DNA from 2 places in the Pseudomonas sp. B1-22 genome. Region 1 is predicted to be linked to the other one. Evidence: predicted binding sites of a transcription regulator. Region 1 holds the regulator's gene; the other holds the start of a gene.
What was found. The regulator LexA, encoded in region 1, represses DNA repair genes until DNA is damaged. The targets are predictions, from matches to a motif close to CTGTNTNNNNANACAG.

Region 1 (7,725 bases):
GAACAATGCTCCAATTGCTGGAAGGACTGCTGCTGAGCAGCCTGCAGCGTGAGGGAAGCCGCCTGCGGATCCCCAGCACCGATGCCAACCTGCTGACCCAACTCGACGAGCACCCGCTGCGCTGGCAAGGCGGCGAACGCCTGCTGCACCTCGCTCGGCGCCTGCGCCACTATCACCAGCAACCCTGCGCCGCGCCGGAAGGCCTGCAGGCGGAGCTGCGCCCTTATCAACTTCAGGGCCTCGCCTGGATGCAGGCACTGCGCGAGCTGGAGCTCGGCGGCATTCTCGGGGACGACATGGGGCTGGGGAAGACGCTGCAGGTGCTGGCCCACATCCTTGCGGAAAAGCGCGCCGGTCGCCTGGACCGCCCAGCCCTGGTAGTGATGCCCACCAGTCTGGTGGCCAACTGGCAGGACGAGATCGCACGCTTCGCCCCGGAGCTGAGCGTACTCACCCTGCATGGCAGTGCGCGTCACCAACACTTCGACGACCTCGCACAACACGACCTGGTGATCAGCACCTATGCCCTGCTCGCCCGGGACATCGAAACACTGTCCCGGCAACCGCTGCACCTGGTGGTGTTCGACGAAGCGCAATACCTGAAGAACGCCAGCAGCAAATCGGCCCAGGCCGCCACCCGCCTCATGGCCCGGCAACGCCTGTGCCTCACCGGCACGCCGCTGGAAAACCATCTGGGCGAGCTGTGGGCGCTGTTCAACCTGGTGATGCCGGGCTGGCTGGGCGATGTGCGCCATTTCGCGCGACTGTACCGCCATCCCATCGAAAAAGCCGGCGACAACCAGCGCCTGGCGCACCTGAACGCGCGCATCAAGCCCTTCCTGCTGCGGCGCCGCAAGGACCAGGTGGCCACCGAACTGCCACCCAAGAGCGAAATCACCCACCGGGTGGAGCTCGATGAGCGTCAGCGTGACCTCTATGAGACGGTGCGCCTGACCATGGACCGCAAGGTCCGCGAGGAAATACGCCGGAAGGGCCTGGCGAGCAGCCAGATCGTCGTGCTCGACGCCTTGCTCAAACTTCGCCAGGTCTGCTGCGACCCACGGCTGCTGCAGCCGGACTTGCCGGCGACGCATTCCGGCAAGCTCAGCGCCCTACTGGAGATGCTCGACGAACTCCTCGCGGAGGGACGTCGCGTCCTGCTCTTCTCGCAGTTCACTTCGGTGCTCGATCTGATCCAGGAACAGCTACAGGCACGGCACATCCGCTATGCGCTCCTCACCGGCGAAACACGCGACCGTCGCCAGCCGGTGGAGGACTTCCAGCAGGGACGCGTCCCGCTGTTCCTCATTAGCCTGAAGGCCGGTGGCACCGGCCTCAATCTCACCGCCGCCGACACCGTGATCCACTACGATCCGTGGTGGAACCCGGCGGTAGAGCAGCAGGCCACCGACCGCGCCTACCGCATCGGGCAGGACAAGCCCGTGTTCGTCTACAAGCTGATCGCCCGCGGCACCCTGGAAGAAAAGATCCAGCAACTGCAGGCACGCAAGGCGGCACTGGCCGCTGGGGTGCTGGAGGACGGCAAGAACACCGGCCTGCAATTGCAGCAGAGCGATATCGACGCACTCTTCGCGCCGCTGCCGAAACCGTAACGGCGGGATAAAGCGCTTTTGATCCTGTAGGAGCGGATTCATCCGCGATCCACACGGCACGCCGCTGGATCGCGGACAGAGTCCGCTCCTACGGGAATTGCTCCATGAAACTGCTCAGCGCGTATTCAGCTCACCAACACGCGCCCCAGCACCTCGCGCACCTTGCCGATGCCCTCGTGCAGGGCCTGCTCGATCTCGGCCATGGTGATGATTCCGCTGGACTTGCCGGCCGCCGGGTTCACCACCAGTGACAGGCAGGCATAGGGCAGCTCCAGCTCACGGGCCAGGGCGGCTTCGGGCATACCGGTCATGCCGACGATGTCGCAGCCGTCGCGCTCCAGCCTGGCGATTTCCGCCACGGTCTCCAGGCGCGGGCCCTGGGTCGCGGCATAAACACCATGGCTGCTGTACGGATAGCCCAGCGCCTGTAGCGCGGCGATCAGCTTCTGGCGCAGCGCTTCGTCATAGGGATGGCTGAAATCGACGTGGGTGACGTGGTCGATGTCCCCCGCGAAGTAGGTGTGCTCACGCCCCCAGGTGTAATCGACGATCTGGTGCGGCACGCAAAGATGGCCGCTGCCCATCGCCGCATGGATACCTCCCACCGCGTTCACCGCCAGCACTGCCTCGGCACCGGCCTGCTGCAGCGCCCAGAGGTTGGCGCGGTAGTTCACCTGGTGCGGCGGGAAGCGGTGCGGATGGCCATGGCGAGCCAGGAACAGCACCTCGCGGCCGGCAAACTCACCGCGCTGGATGGCCGCCGAGGGCTCGCCGTAGGGCGTGTCCAGAGCAATGGAATCCTTCAGGGTCAGGCCTTCCAGCTGGGTCAGGCCGGTGCCGCCGATGATGGCGTAGACAGTCATGCTTCTATCCTCAAATTGTCCCTGCGATCTCGCGAGCTAGAGCAGAACAAGGCGGAGGGCTGGATCGGACGCGGAGTTGACTTCATGTCAATGAGCAGTCCGATCCAGCCTTCCAACGCCGTTATGCCGACGCGCAGCAGATCGCAATCAATCGATCAGTTGGGCAGCGCGCAGCTCACCGACCGCCTGCTGCCAGCGCGGAAGCTGCTTGTATTCGGTGCCCGGCCAAGCCTTGGCACGCATGCGCTGCAGGCGCTGCGGCGCAGTGACCTTCAGGCGCTGCAGCGCGCTCAGAGCCAGCTCGGCGGAGGCGCGGTCATTGCACACCAGCCCCATGTCGCAGCCTGCCGTCAGCGCGGCCTCGATGCGGTTGGCGGCATCGCCCACCACGTGGGCGCCAGCCATGGACAGGTCATCGCTGAAAATCACGCCGTCGAAGCCCAGCTCGCCGCGCAGGATGTCCTGCAACCAGCGACGCGAAAAACCGGCAGGATTCGGATCGACCTGCGGGTAGATCACATGGGCCGGCATCAGCGCATCCAGCTCGCCGGACAAGCGCTGGAACGGGATCAGGTCGCAGGCCCGGATCTGCTCAAGGCTGCGCTCGTCCTCGGGGATCGCCACGTGGGAATCCGCCTCCGCCCAGCCATGGCCGGGGAAGTGCTTGCCGGTGGCCGCCATGCCGGCGGCGTGCATACCGCGGATGAAGGCGCCGGCCAGCGCAACCGCGCGCTCGGGATTGCCCTCGAAGGCGCGACTGCCGACCACGGCGCTGCGCTGGTGATCCAGGTCCAGCACCGGGGCGAAGCTGAGGTCCAGGCCCACGGCCAGCACCTCGGTCGCCATCAGCCAGCCGCATTGCTCGGCCAGGCGCTCGGCATTGTCGTTATCAGCGATGGCGCGCATCGCCGGCAGGCGCAGGAAGCCCTGGCGCAGGCGCTGCACACGACCGCCTTCCTGGTCCACCGCCAGCAGCAGGTCCGGACGCACCGCGCGGATAGCCGCACAGAGCTCGCGCACCTGGCGCGGTGACTCGATATTGCGGGCGAAGATGATCAGGCCACCGACTTCCGGGTGGCGCAGAATCTGACGGTCCTCGGCGGTCAGCCAGGTGCCGCCGATGTCGAGCATCAGGGAGCCTTGCATGTGCATTCCTTTCAGTTCAGTTGTGGCGCCTGCCAGTCGGGGCAGACGGCCTCTTCGATTCGGACCCGGCAATGGAGGGGAACCCGGGGAAAGAGTTCCAGCAGGTCATCGTTACGCAGGCGGATACAGCCATGGGACAGCGGCGTGCCCATGGGCTCGCAGTCCGGCGTGCCGTGCAGATAGATGTAGCGGCGGAAGGTATCGACCTCGCCCATTCTATTGCGCCCCGGCTCGCAGCCGCTGAGCCAGAGGATGCGGGTGAGAATCCAGTCGCGGCCGGGAGACTCATCGTGCAGCGCCTGGGTCCAGACCTCGCCTGTCCAGCGCCGCCCCTTGAGCACCGCGCCCTTGGGCAGCCCGTCACCGATGCGCGCGCGGACCTGATGCAATCCGCGCGGCGTGCAGCCGGAGCCACTACGCTCGCCGGCGCCATTGACCGCCGTGGAGACCGGCAGGCGCACGCACAGCTGCTCCCCGGCAAAGCCATAGAGCATCTGGTCGGACAGGGAAATATGGAGGAGATCGAGATCAGCCATGGCCGGCTACTTTAGCCGATCAGGCCTGCACCGCCCAGCGCAAAGCCGGGCGTCGTTCAGACCTTGGCGGGTGCGGCGCTCGCCTTGCTGCGCGGCTTGAGCTGCGCCCCGGCCAGCGAAGGATCGCTGACACCGCTGTCGGCGCGCATGCCGGCGGCGAGGAACGGCACCATCAGGCGCATCACCTGCTCGATGGAGGTGTTCACCCCGAAGTCGTTCTCGGCCATCGCGCGCAGCGCCTTGATGCCGGACATGCTGAACACCGCGGTACCCAGCATGAAGTGCACGCGCCAGAACAGCTCCAGCGGCGGCAGGCGCGGTGCGGCTTCGTGCACCAGCAGCATGTAGCGGCGGAACACCTTGCCGTAGACTTCTTCGAGATACTTGCGCAGATGGCCCTGGCTCTGGCTGAAGGCCAGACCGAGCAGGCGCATGAAGATGGACAGGTCGTTGCCACTGCGCGGCTTCACCGCCATGGCCTGGACGACCAGCAGCTCCAGCAGCTCTTCCAGGGTGGCGCGCGGCGCGTCGGGCTTGGCCTGGCGGCGGTCCAGCTCCTTTTCGAGACTGGCGCAGAACGGGCCGAGGAAGCGCGAGAAGACCGCCTGGATCAGCGCCTTCTTCGAGCCGAAGTGATAGTTCACCGCCGCGAGGTTCACCCCCGCCTTGCTGGTGATCAGACGCAAGGAGGTTTCGGCGAAGCCTTTCTCCGCGAACAGCTGTTCCGCAGCATCCAGGATGCGTTCGACGGTTTCCGACTGGGCCATGGCTACTCCGCCTGACAAACACTTGTTTGAAACATACGTTTCAGCCTCTTGTATTGTCAAGCAAAGTGCGACCGATTGTTAACAAAAACATGGGCAATGCGACAAGCTGATTTCAACCTTCAGCAAGACGCTTGCCAGCCCGCACAGGTTACATCTGCCGTTGCAGCACCGACAGCCGCGCGAAATTAGGCATTGCCAGAGCGCCTTCACTGTATATAATTCCAGTCACTGTATAAAAAGCCAGAGTATGGACATGCTGAAGCTGACGCCGCGCCAAGCCGAAATCCTCGCCTTCATCAAACGCTGCCTGGAAGACAACGGCTATCCGCCCACCCGTGCGGAAATCGCCCAGGAACTCGGCTTCAAGTCGCCCAACGCCGCCGAGGAGCATCTGAAGGCCCTCGCCCGCAAAGGCGCCATCGAGATGACCCCGGGCGCCTCCCGTGGCATCCGCATCCCTGGCTTCGAACCCAAGGCCGCCGCCAACGAAGACGAGCTGCCGATAATCGGTCGCGTCGCCGCCGGCGCGCCGATCCTCGCCGAGCAGAACGTCGACGACACCTGCCGGATCAACCCTACCTTCTTCAACCCGCCGGCCGACTACCTGCTGCGCGTGCGCGGGCAGAGCATGAAAGACGTCGGCATCATGGACGGCGACCTGCTCGCCGTGCACGTCACCCGCGAAGCGCGCAACGGCCAGATCGTGGTCGCTCGCCTGGGTGAAGAAGTGACGGTAAAGCGATTCAAGCGCGAAGGCAGCAAGGTCTGGCTGATCGCCGAGAATCCCGAGTTCGCCCCCATCGAGGTCGACCTCAAGGAACAGGAACTGATCATCGAAGGCTTGAGCGTCGGCGTGATCCGTCGCTGAACAGGAGATATCCATGCAGTACCCGCAGCCGCTGAACCTGCCGCAACTCCCGCTGTTCCAGGAAGCACTCTGGGCGAGCGGTACTGCTCCCCTGCTTCCGGAGCTGATGGAAGACGAGCCCGCGGATGACGAACGCGCCTTCAGCGAAATCGCCCTGCGCGGCCTCCCCGGCCAGTGCCTGACACTGCTGGCGCCGATGCTCCGCGAGCTGAGCGAGGAAAGTGACTCCCGCTGGCTGACGCTGATCGCCCCGCCCTCCAGCCTGACTCCGGACTGGCTACGCAAGGCCGGCCTGAACCGCGAACGCATCCTGCTGCTGCCGGCGCGCGACCAGGCCGCCGCACAAGCCCTGGCCTGCGAGGCGCTGCGCCTGGGCAACAGTCATACCGTGGTGAGCTGGCTGAATCTAAACGCCAAGGCGCGCACGCAGCTGTCCCGCGCAGCCGTTACCGGCAAGGCGCAGAGCCTGAACATTCGTCTGGGTTGAAACAGAAGCTTCGCCGCGAATGCGGCGAAGCAGCGGGATTCAGTGCAGGACGCGTGGACCTTCGTCGTCCATGCCCATGTCGCCACCTTCGGCAAGGCGGCCAGCCATCTGCACGCCGACATTGAACATCGCCTTGGCGATTTCGATATGCTGACCCTGCAGGAAGCCTTTGGCGTCAGCGGAGAATTCCAGGGTCACCAGCGACTCCTCATCATCCGCGCGACGCAGCACGATACGCCCGTCAGGCAGCTCTACGATTTCCAGAAATGAGGTTGGCATAGCGAAGGTTCTCCACAGCAGAACCCGTAGTGTAACAGCCACATTCGCTACACCCTAGTGCAACATTCCTCAAGCCGACCGACTGGTCGCAGCTGTGGATCAATGCACCAATCAGAGCTCGGTCAGCGAGGCGCGGAAGCGCAGCACCAGCTCTTTCAGGGATTTCCGCCAGGCTTCTAGCTCGTCGTTGCTCAACTCGACCGGCGCTTCGTCATCGACATTCACCGCCTGGATCAGCGGCTGGGTCGGATCGACCTTGGCCTTCTTCGGCTCGCTCGGCGGCTGGAACAGCGCAGCGTAGGCGGCCAGCAGGCGGCCCAACCATGCTTCCGGCGATTGCGCCAGCTCGACCATTTCCGCCAGCTCCGGGCTCGGGGCGGCGGCCAGCACGTCGGCGTTCAGCAGCATGTCGACGCGCGGCGCGCCCGCCTGCGGCAGGCGGTAGTAACCGGCGATCTCATGGGCCACACCCAGCACCGCACCATAGAGATGGAACAGTGCCGCTTCGCGCTCGGCCTGGATGCGCGCCTGGGCGTTCATCGCGCGGGCCGACTCGGCAGTGCGCCAGGCTTCCAGGGCGAGGCCGGCGAAGAACAGCTTCTGGTTGGTACGGGTATAGAGTTCGTGCGCCATGGCCAGGCCCTCTCGCAATCCACGTCGGCAGTATAAGCACGCCCCGCCTCAGCGGGGCGCGCCTTCCATCAGCGCTTGTCTTCGACCTTCCACTTGCCGCCGTCGAAGAACGCACGCCAGCCGGTGGGTTTGCCGTCGACCTCGGACTGCACGTACTGCTCCTTGGTCTTGCGGCTGAAGCGGATCACCGCCGGGCGGCCATCCGGGTCCTTTGCGGGAGCGGCAAGCAGGAAGTGGTACTTCGGATCCAGCTCATCCTTATGCGGCACCAGTTCGGCCACCAGCGGAGCGCGGGTCTCGCGGTTCTTCGGGAACTGGCTGGCGGCCAGGAACAGGCCGGAAGCGCCGTCACGCAGTACGTAGATGTCGTCCACCTTCTCGCACTTGAGTTCCGGCATGCGGATGGCGTCCATCTTCGGCGGGGCGGGCTCGCCGTTCTTCAGCAGCTTGCGGGTGTTCTTGCAGGTCGGATTGGTGCAACCGAAGAACTTGCCGAAACGGCCGGTCTTGAGCTGCATCTCGCTGCCGCACTT
Region 2 (7,725 bases), on a different contig from region 1:
GGCGTGCCCTACGGCACCCGGGTGCGCGAGGCGGTACTGTTGTCGGGGATCGCTGCGCAGTTTCCCGATCTGGATGTGCAGAATTGCCCGCTGGGGATTTTCGGCAAGGCCGTGGTCAGGCCCGATGAGCGCGTGCTGGAGGAGGGGGAGCGGGTGGAGATCTATCGTCCGCTGATCGCCGATCCCAAGGAAGTGCGCAAGCAGCGTGCCGCGCGGGCGAAAGCCGCCAGGGGGTGATTGCCCGGGGCCTGAAATAGCAGGCAACAAAAAGCCCGGCCTTGGCCGGGCTTTTTGTCGGACAGACCCTTACTGCGGGTCCTTGTCCAGCGGTTCCGGGGTCGGGACCGGCACGGTTTCCACCTGGTCCACTTCCTTCTGGATCTGCTCTTCCACGGAGCCGGGCTTGGCCGGTTGCTCCTTGGGCTGCTCGGGTTGCGGAACGCTTATCGGAGCTTCCGGTGCCAGCGGAGGCGTGACGCCACCGTCGGTGCCGAGGATCGACTCGTCGCGGCTCACGCCGGGCATGAAGTCGCCATTGAGGCCGATCAGTTGATCGCTTTCGCTGAAGTACAGGCTCATGCGCTCCTGCTGGCGCTGACCGCCACCGGGCTGGATGCTGTACAGATAATCCCAGCGATTGGGGTGGAAAGTGTCGACGATCAAGGGGTTACCCATGATAAACCGCACTTGGCGCCGGGTCATTCCGGGCTTCAACTGGTCTATCATGTCTTGTGTTACGACGTTGCCCTGCTGGATGTCGATCTTGTAAACCCCCGGGAAAGAGCAACCGGCGAGTGCGGCGAGTCCCAGCGCGAAGGCGAGACTGGTCAGCATGAGCTTGGCGTTTTGCATCGGGTGGTGACTTCCACTATCTTGGCTGAGCGACGAAACCCCGATCATACCTGCATTGAGGGAAGCTGCGAAGCTTCCAGCGCCGAGAAAGCACACATGGTTGAAAATAGCGAACTGCGCAAAGCCGGACTCAAGGTCACGCTGCCGCGCGTCAAGATCCTCCAGATGCTCGATTCCGCCGAGCAACGCCACATGAGCGCGGAGGATGTCTACAAAGCGCTGATGGAGGCAGGTGAGGACGTAGGTCTGGCCACCGTCTACCGCGTGCTGACCCAGTTCGAGGCCGCTGGCCTTGTGGTGCGCCACAACTTCGATGGCGGCCATGCCGTCTTCGAGCTGGCTGATAGCGGGCACCACGATCACATGGTCTGCGTCGATACCGGCGAGGTCATCGAGTTCATGGACTCGGAAATCGAGAAACGCCAGAAGGAAATCGTCCGCGAGCGTGGCTTCGAGCTCGTCGATCACAATCTGGTGCTCTACGTGCGCAAGAAGAAATAAGCGTACGCGGAATGCAGAACGGCGCCCCTCGGGTCGCCGTTTTCGTTTGTACGGCTTTTTTGTGGTTTTTTTTTGTAGGAGCGAGCTTGCTCGCGAAGGCATAACGCCGAGGTCGTAGGAGAGACCGGTTCGCGAGCAAGCTCGCTCCTATAGGGGATTACCCCTGTACGGCGGAGTCCACCATCTTGCGCGCGTGGGCCAGGGATTCCTTGGTCAGGTCGACACCGCCGAGCATGCGGGCGATTTCCTCGATGCGCTCTGCCTTCTTCAGGTTCGCCACCGCTGTACGGGTTTCGCTGGTGTCGCGGTCCTTGTGCACGAACAGGTGCTGATGGCCTTGGGCGGCCACCTGCGGCAGGTGGGTGACGGTCAGGACCTGGCCGCGCTGGCCTAGGCGGCGCAGCAGTTGGCCGACCACTTCGGCTGTGGGGCCGCCGATGCCAACGTCCACTTCGTCGAATACCAGCGTGGGGATGCGCGAGGTCTGCGCGGTGATCACCTGGATCGCCAGGCTGATGCGTGACAGTTCGCCGCCCGAGGCGACCTTCGCCAGGCCCTTCATCGGTTGGCCGGGGTTGGCGCTGACGAGGAACTCCAGCTGCTCCCGTCCATTGGGTTGCGGCTCGTCCGGGGCGCATTCGCGCAGGTCGATGGCAAAGCGCCCGCCGGGCATGCCCAGGCGCTGCATTTCAATTTCCACGGCTTTGGCCAGCTGCGGCGCTGCGGCCTGGCGGATGCGGCTGAGCTCCTCCGCCTTTTCCTGGTAATGGCGGGCATAGGCAGCCAGCTCGTCGCCCAGACGCTCGACGGCTTCGTCGTCGGCGTTCAGCGCTTCCAACTCGTCCAGCAGGCGTTGCTGCAGGTCCTGCAGTTCGTGAGGCTGCACGCGGTGCTTGCGCGCGAGGCTATAGATGGCGTCCATGCGCTCTTCCAGTTGCTGCAGGCGCATGGGGTCGGCGTCGAAGTGATCGACGAACCGGTTCAGCTCGCCGATGGCTTCCTCCACCTGGATCTGCGCACTGGACAGCAGGTTCACCGCTTCGCCCAATGCAGCTGGCTGGCTCGGGAAGGCGGTCAGGCGATTGAGACTCGACGTCAGCGCGGAAAGCACGTTGCCGGCATCGTTTTCACTGCACAGTTCGACGACCTGGCGACAGGCGGCGATCAGGCTGCCGGCGTTGCTCAGGGTCTTGTGCTCAGCTTCCAGCGTCTCCAGTTCGTTGTCGCCCAGGCCGAGGTTTTCCAGCTCTTCCAGCTGGTAGCTGAGCAACTGGTGGCGGGCGCGCTGTTCGTCGCCGTTGCGTGATAGGCGGTCCAGTTCCTGGCGGGTCTGCTTCCAGCGTTGCGCGGCGAGTTGCACCTGGCGCGCCAGATCCTGGCTGCCGGCATACTCGTCGAGCAGGCGGCGGTGGGTGTCGGCCTTGAGCAGCGACTGGTGCTCGTGCTGGCTGTGGATATCGATGAGCAGTTCGCCCAGGTGCTTGAGATCGCCCAGCGGGCAGGGCGTGCCATTGATATAGGCGCGCGAGCGGCCTTCGGCGGTGATCACCCGGCGCAGGATGCACGGGCCATCCTGCTCCAGGTCGCGCTCGGCGAGCCAGTCTCGGGCTTCGGCAATGGCGCTGACATCGAAGCTGGCGAGAATGTCGGTCTTGTCGGCGCCGGGGCGCACCACGCCGCTGTCGGCGCGGTCGCCCAGGGCCAGGCCGAGGGCGTCGAGCATGATGGACTTGCCGGCGCCGGTTTCGCCGGTGATCACGGTCATGCCGGCGGCGAGCTCGAGATCGAGGTGCTCGACGATGGCGTAGTTGTGCACGGACAGGTGAACCAGCATGGGCGGCGGCTCCGTAGATAGACATGGTTATTTATACAGTATTTTTTGCCGCTGGCAATTCTCCACCTACCCCTTGAAGAAGCCGAATTCCACCCCATATAGACGGCAGAGCCGCGGACCAATGGGTTCGCTTTGTTTTCAAAGGCTTATTTTCTTTTTTAGGAGAGTGGCATGTCTGACGAACAACAGACTCAGGATTCCCAGTTCAACGAGCAGCCGGAAAACGGCGCTGCCGAGGACCTGAATGCCCGCGTGCTGGACCTGGAAGAGCAGGTCGCCGCGGCCAAGGATCAGAGCCTGCGCGCCGTCGCCGAACTGCAGAACGTCCGCCGCCGTGCCGAGCAGGACGTGGAGAAGGCGCACAAGTTCGCCCTGGAGAAATTCGCCGGCGACCTGCTGCCGATCGTCGATACCCTCGAGCGTGCGCTGGAGATGTCGAACCCGGAAGACGAGGCGATCAAGCCGATGCGCGAAGGCATCGAGCTGACGCTGAAGATGTTCCACGACACCCTGAAGCGCTTCAATCTCGAACCGGTCGACCCGCACGGCGAGCCGTTCAACCCCGAACATCACCAGGCCATGGCCATGGAGGAGAGCATTCGCCTCGAGCCGGGCAGCGTGGTCAAGGTGTTCCAGAAGGGTTACCTGCTCAACGGTCGCCTGCTGCGTCCGGCCATGGTCGTGGTCAGCAAGGCACCGGAACAAACTCCGCCTTCGATCGACGAGAAGGCTTGAAATCCACCACCCGGTCCCCATCTGGGTAATCAACCGAGCCAAAGACCCGCAACAGGGTCAGCGCGGAATCTAATTTCTGGAGAGTGAAATATGGGCAAAATCATTGGTATCGACCTGGGGACCACCAACTCCTGTGTGTCCATCCTGGAGAACGGTAACGTCAAGGTCATCGAGAACGCCGAAGGCGCTCGTACCACCCCGTCGATCATCGGCTACGCCAACGACGGCGAAATCCTGGTAGGTCAGCCGGCGAAGCGCCAGGCCGTGACCAACCCGAAGAACACCCTGTACGCGGTGAAGCGCCTGATCGGCCGCCGTTTCGAAGAAGACGTCGTACAGAAAGACATCAAGATGGTGCCGTACGCCATCGTCAAGGCTGACAACGGCGACGCGTGGGTCGAGGCCAAGGGCCAGAAGATGGCTCCGCCGCAGGTCTCCGCCGAAGTCCTGAAGAAGATGAAGAAGACCGCCGAGGACTACCTGGGCGAGCCGGTCACCGAAGCGGTCATCACCGTTCCGGCCTACTTCAACGACAGCCAGCGTCAAGCTACCAAGGACGCCGGCCGCATCGCCGGTCTGGACGTCAAGCGCATCATCAACGAGCCGACCGCGGCTGCGCTGGCCTATGGCCTGGACAAGGCCAAGGGCGACCACACCATCATCGTCTATGACCTGGGCGGCGGTACCTTCGACGTTTCCGTGATCGAAATCGCCGAAGTCGATGGCGAGCACCAGTTCGAAGTACTGGCCACCAACGGCGACACCTTCCTGGGTGGTGAAGACTTCGACCTGCGCCTGATCGACTACCTCGTCGAGGAGTTCAAGAAAGAATCCGGCATGGACCTCAAGGGCGACCCGCTGGCCATGCAGCGCCTGAAGGAAGCTGCCGAGAAGGCCAAGATCGAGCTGTCCTCGACCCAGCAGACCGACGTCAATCTGCCGTACGTCACCGCTGACGCCTCCGGCCCGAAACACCTGAACGTCAAGGTTTCCCGCGCCAAGCTGGAATCCCTGGTGGAAGACCTGGTCGCCCGCACCATCGAGCCGTGCCGCGTTGCGCTGAAAGACGCCGGCCTGGATGTCTCGAAGATCGACGAAGTGATCCTGGTCGGTGGCCAGACCCGTATGCCGCTGGTGCAGAAGACCGTTGCCGAGTTCTTCGGCAAGGAAGCGCGCAAGGACGTCAACCCGGACGAAGCCGTTGCCATGGGTGCTGCCATCCAGGGCGCCGTGCTGGCCGGCGACGTGAAGGACGTGCTGCTGCTCGACGTCACCCCGCTGACCCTGGGTATCGAAACCCTCGGTGGCGTGATGACCGCGCTGATCGACAAGAACACCACCATCCCGACCAAGAAGTCGCAGGTGTTCTCCACCGCCGATGACAACCAGGGCGCCGTGACCATTCATGTTCTGCAGGGCGAGCGCAAGCAAGCCGCACAGAACAAGTCGCTGGGCAAGTTCGACCTGGCTGACATTCCGCCGGCTCCGCGCGGCGTGCCGCAGATCGAAGTGACCTTCGACATCGACGCCAACGGCATCCTGCACGTCGGCGCGAAGGACAAGGCTACCGGCAAGCAGCAGTCCATCGTGATCAAGGCCTCTTCCGGCCTGTCCGAGGACGAGATCGCGCAGATGGTGCGTGACGCCGAGGCGAACGCCGAGGAAGACCGCAAGTTCGAGGAACTGGCCGCTGCCCGCAACCAGGGTGACGCGCTGGTCCACGCCACTCGCAAGATGGTCACCGAGGCTGGCGACAAGGCCACCGCCGAAGAGAAAGCCGCCATCGAGAAGGCGCTGGGCGAGCTGGAAGTTGCCGTGAAAGGCGACGACAAGGCCGAGATCGAGGCGAAGATGAACGCGCTGTCCCAGGCGTCCACTCCGCTGGCGCAGAAGATGTACGCCGAACAGCCGCAGCCGGGTGCTGCCGCTCAGGGCGAGGCCGCTGACGACAAGGCTGGCGACGATGTCGTCGATGCCGAGTTCGAAGAGGTCAAGGAGAACAAGTAAGCCGCGTGCTTGCTTCCGCTCCGGCGCACCGACCAGCGTGTCGGTGCGCATGAAACGTCACGCGGGGGCTTGCTCCCGCGTTGGCGTGTCTGGGGGAGAGGTTTTCAAGGTGCAAAGAATTTATGGCCAAACGTGATTTTTACGAGGTACTGGGTGTCGAGCGCGGCGCCAGCGAAGCGGACCTGAAGAAGGCCTATCGCCGGCTCGCCATGAAGTTCCACCCGGACCGCAATCCCGGCGACAAGGAAGCCGAGGACAAATTCAAGGAGGCCAACGAGGCGTACGAGGTCCTGTCCGACGCCAGCAAGCGCGCGGCCTACGACCAGTACGGCCATGCCGGCGTCGACCCGCAGATGGGCGGCGGCGGGGCTGGCTTCGGCGGCGCGAGCTTCTCGGACATCTTTGGTGATGTCTTCAGCGACTTCTTCGGTGGCGGCGGTGGGCGCGGCGGCTCTCGCGGCGGTCCGGCACGCGGCGCCGACCTGCGCTACACCCTCGATCTGGACCTGGAAGACGCGGTTCGCGGCACCACCGTGACCATTCGCGTTCCCACTCTGGTCGGCTGCAAGACCTGTAGCGGTAGCGGCGCCAAGCCCGGCACCACACCGGTCACCTGTACCACTTGCGGTGGTATCGGCCAGGTGCGCATGCAGCAGGGCTTCTTCTCGGTGCAGCAGACCTGCCCGCGTTGCCATGGCAGCGGCAAGATGATCACCGACCCCTGTGGCTCCTGCCACGGCCAGGGTCGCGTGGAGGAGCACAAGACCCTATCGGTGAAAGTCCCGGCTGGCGTCGATACGGGCGACCGCATCCGCCTGACCGGCGAAGGCGAAGCTGGCGCCCATGGCGGCCCGGCGGGCGACCTTTATGTGGTGGTGAACGTGCGCGAGCACGACATCTTCCAGCGTGACGGCAAGCATCTGTACTGCGAAGTGCCGATCAGCTTCGCCGACGCCGCCCTGGGGGGCGAGCTGGAAGTGCCGACCCTGGATGGCCGCGTCAAGCTGAAGATCCCTGAGGGCACCCAGACCGGCAAGCTGTTCCGTCTGCGCGGCAAGGGCGTTGCCCCGGTGCGCGGCGGCGGTGCTGGTGACCTGATGTGCCGCGTAGTGGTGGAGACCCCGGTCAACCTGGACAAGCGTCAGCGCGAGCTGCTCGAAGAGTTCCGCGGTACCCTGCAGGGCAACGCCTCCCATTCGCCCAAGGCCAGTGGCTGGTTCGAGGGCATGAAGCGCTTCTTCGACGATCTATGATGCAAGGCCCCGGGCGGTGTGAGTCGTCCGGGGCTTTCTAGCTTTGGAGCAGTTTTATATGCGACGTATAGCCGTAATGGGCGCCGCTGGGCGCATGGGCAAGACCCTGATCGAAGCGGTGCAGCAGACCAATGGCAGCGCCGGCCTGACTGCGGCAGTCGACCGTCCGGACAGCACCCTGGTGGGGGCGGACGCTGGCGAGCTGGCGGGCCTGGGCCGCATCGGCGTGCCGCTGTCGGGCGACCTGGCCAAGGTAGTCGACGAGTTCGACGTGCTGATCGACTTCACCCATCCGACCGTTACCCTGAAAAACCTCGAAGTCTGCCGCAAGGCCGGCAAGGCGATGGTTATCGGCACCACCGGTTTCTCCGCGGCGGAGAAGGAGCTGCTGAGCGACGCCGCGAAGGACATCCCGATCGTCTTTGCGGCCAACTACAGCGTCGGCGTGAACCTCTGCCTGAAGCTGCTCGACACCGCCGCCCGCGTTCTGGGTGACGATGTGGACATCGAGATCCTCGAGGCGCACCACCGCCACAAGGTCGA

Region 2: a site for LexA is predicted at 3,211-3,226, ahead of recN (DNA repair protein RecN). Genes of this name have one in related genera too.

What each region holds. Positions count from the first base shown of each region.
Region 1 is NZ_JBCHVH010000001.1:582,021-589,745, reverse strand. Features, by position in the region: gene ACQ5BL_RS02830 (DEAD/DEAH box helicase) at 1-1,613, shown strand, start outside; gene ACQ5BL_RS02825 (S-methyl-5'-thioinosine phosphorylase) at 1,739-2,476, opposite strand; gene nagZ (beta-N-acetylhexosaminidase) at 2,624-3,622, opposite strand; gene ACQ5BL_RS02815 (L,D-transpeptidase) at 3,634-4,158, opposite strand; gene ACQ5BL_RS02810 (TetR/AcrR family transcriptional regulator) at 4,215-4,925, opposite strand; gene lexA (transcriptional repressor LexA) at 5,179-5,793, shown strand; gene sulA (SOS-induced cell division inhibitor SulA) at 5,807-6,280, shown strand; gene ACQ5BL_RS02795 (hypothetical protein) at 6,320-6,559, opposite strand; gene ACQ5BL_RS02790 (DUF6586 family protein) at 6,671-7,192, opposite strand; gene topA (type I DNA topoisomerase) at 7,261-7,725, opposite strand, start outside.
Region 2 is NZ_JBCHVH010000003.1:715,492-723,216, forward strand. Features, by position in the region: gene ACQ5BL_RS15235 (RnfH family protein) at 1-237, shown strand, start outside; gene ACQ5BL_RS15240 (outer membrane protein assembly factor BamE) at 307-852, opposite strand; gene fur (ferric iron uptake transcriptional regulator) at 949-1,353, shown strand; gene recN (DNA repair protein RecN) at 1,511-3,187, opposite strand; gene grpE (nucleotide exchange factor GrpE) at 3,359-3,922, shown strand; gene dnaK (molecular chaperone DnaK) at 4,013-5,929, shown strand; gene dnaJ (molecular chaperone DnaJ) at 6,052-7,182, shown strand; gene dapB (4-hydroxy-tetrahydrodipicolinate reductase) at 7,241-7,725, shown strand, end outside.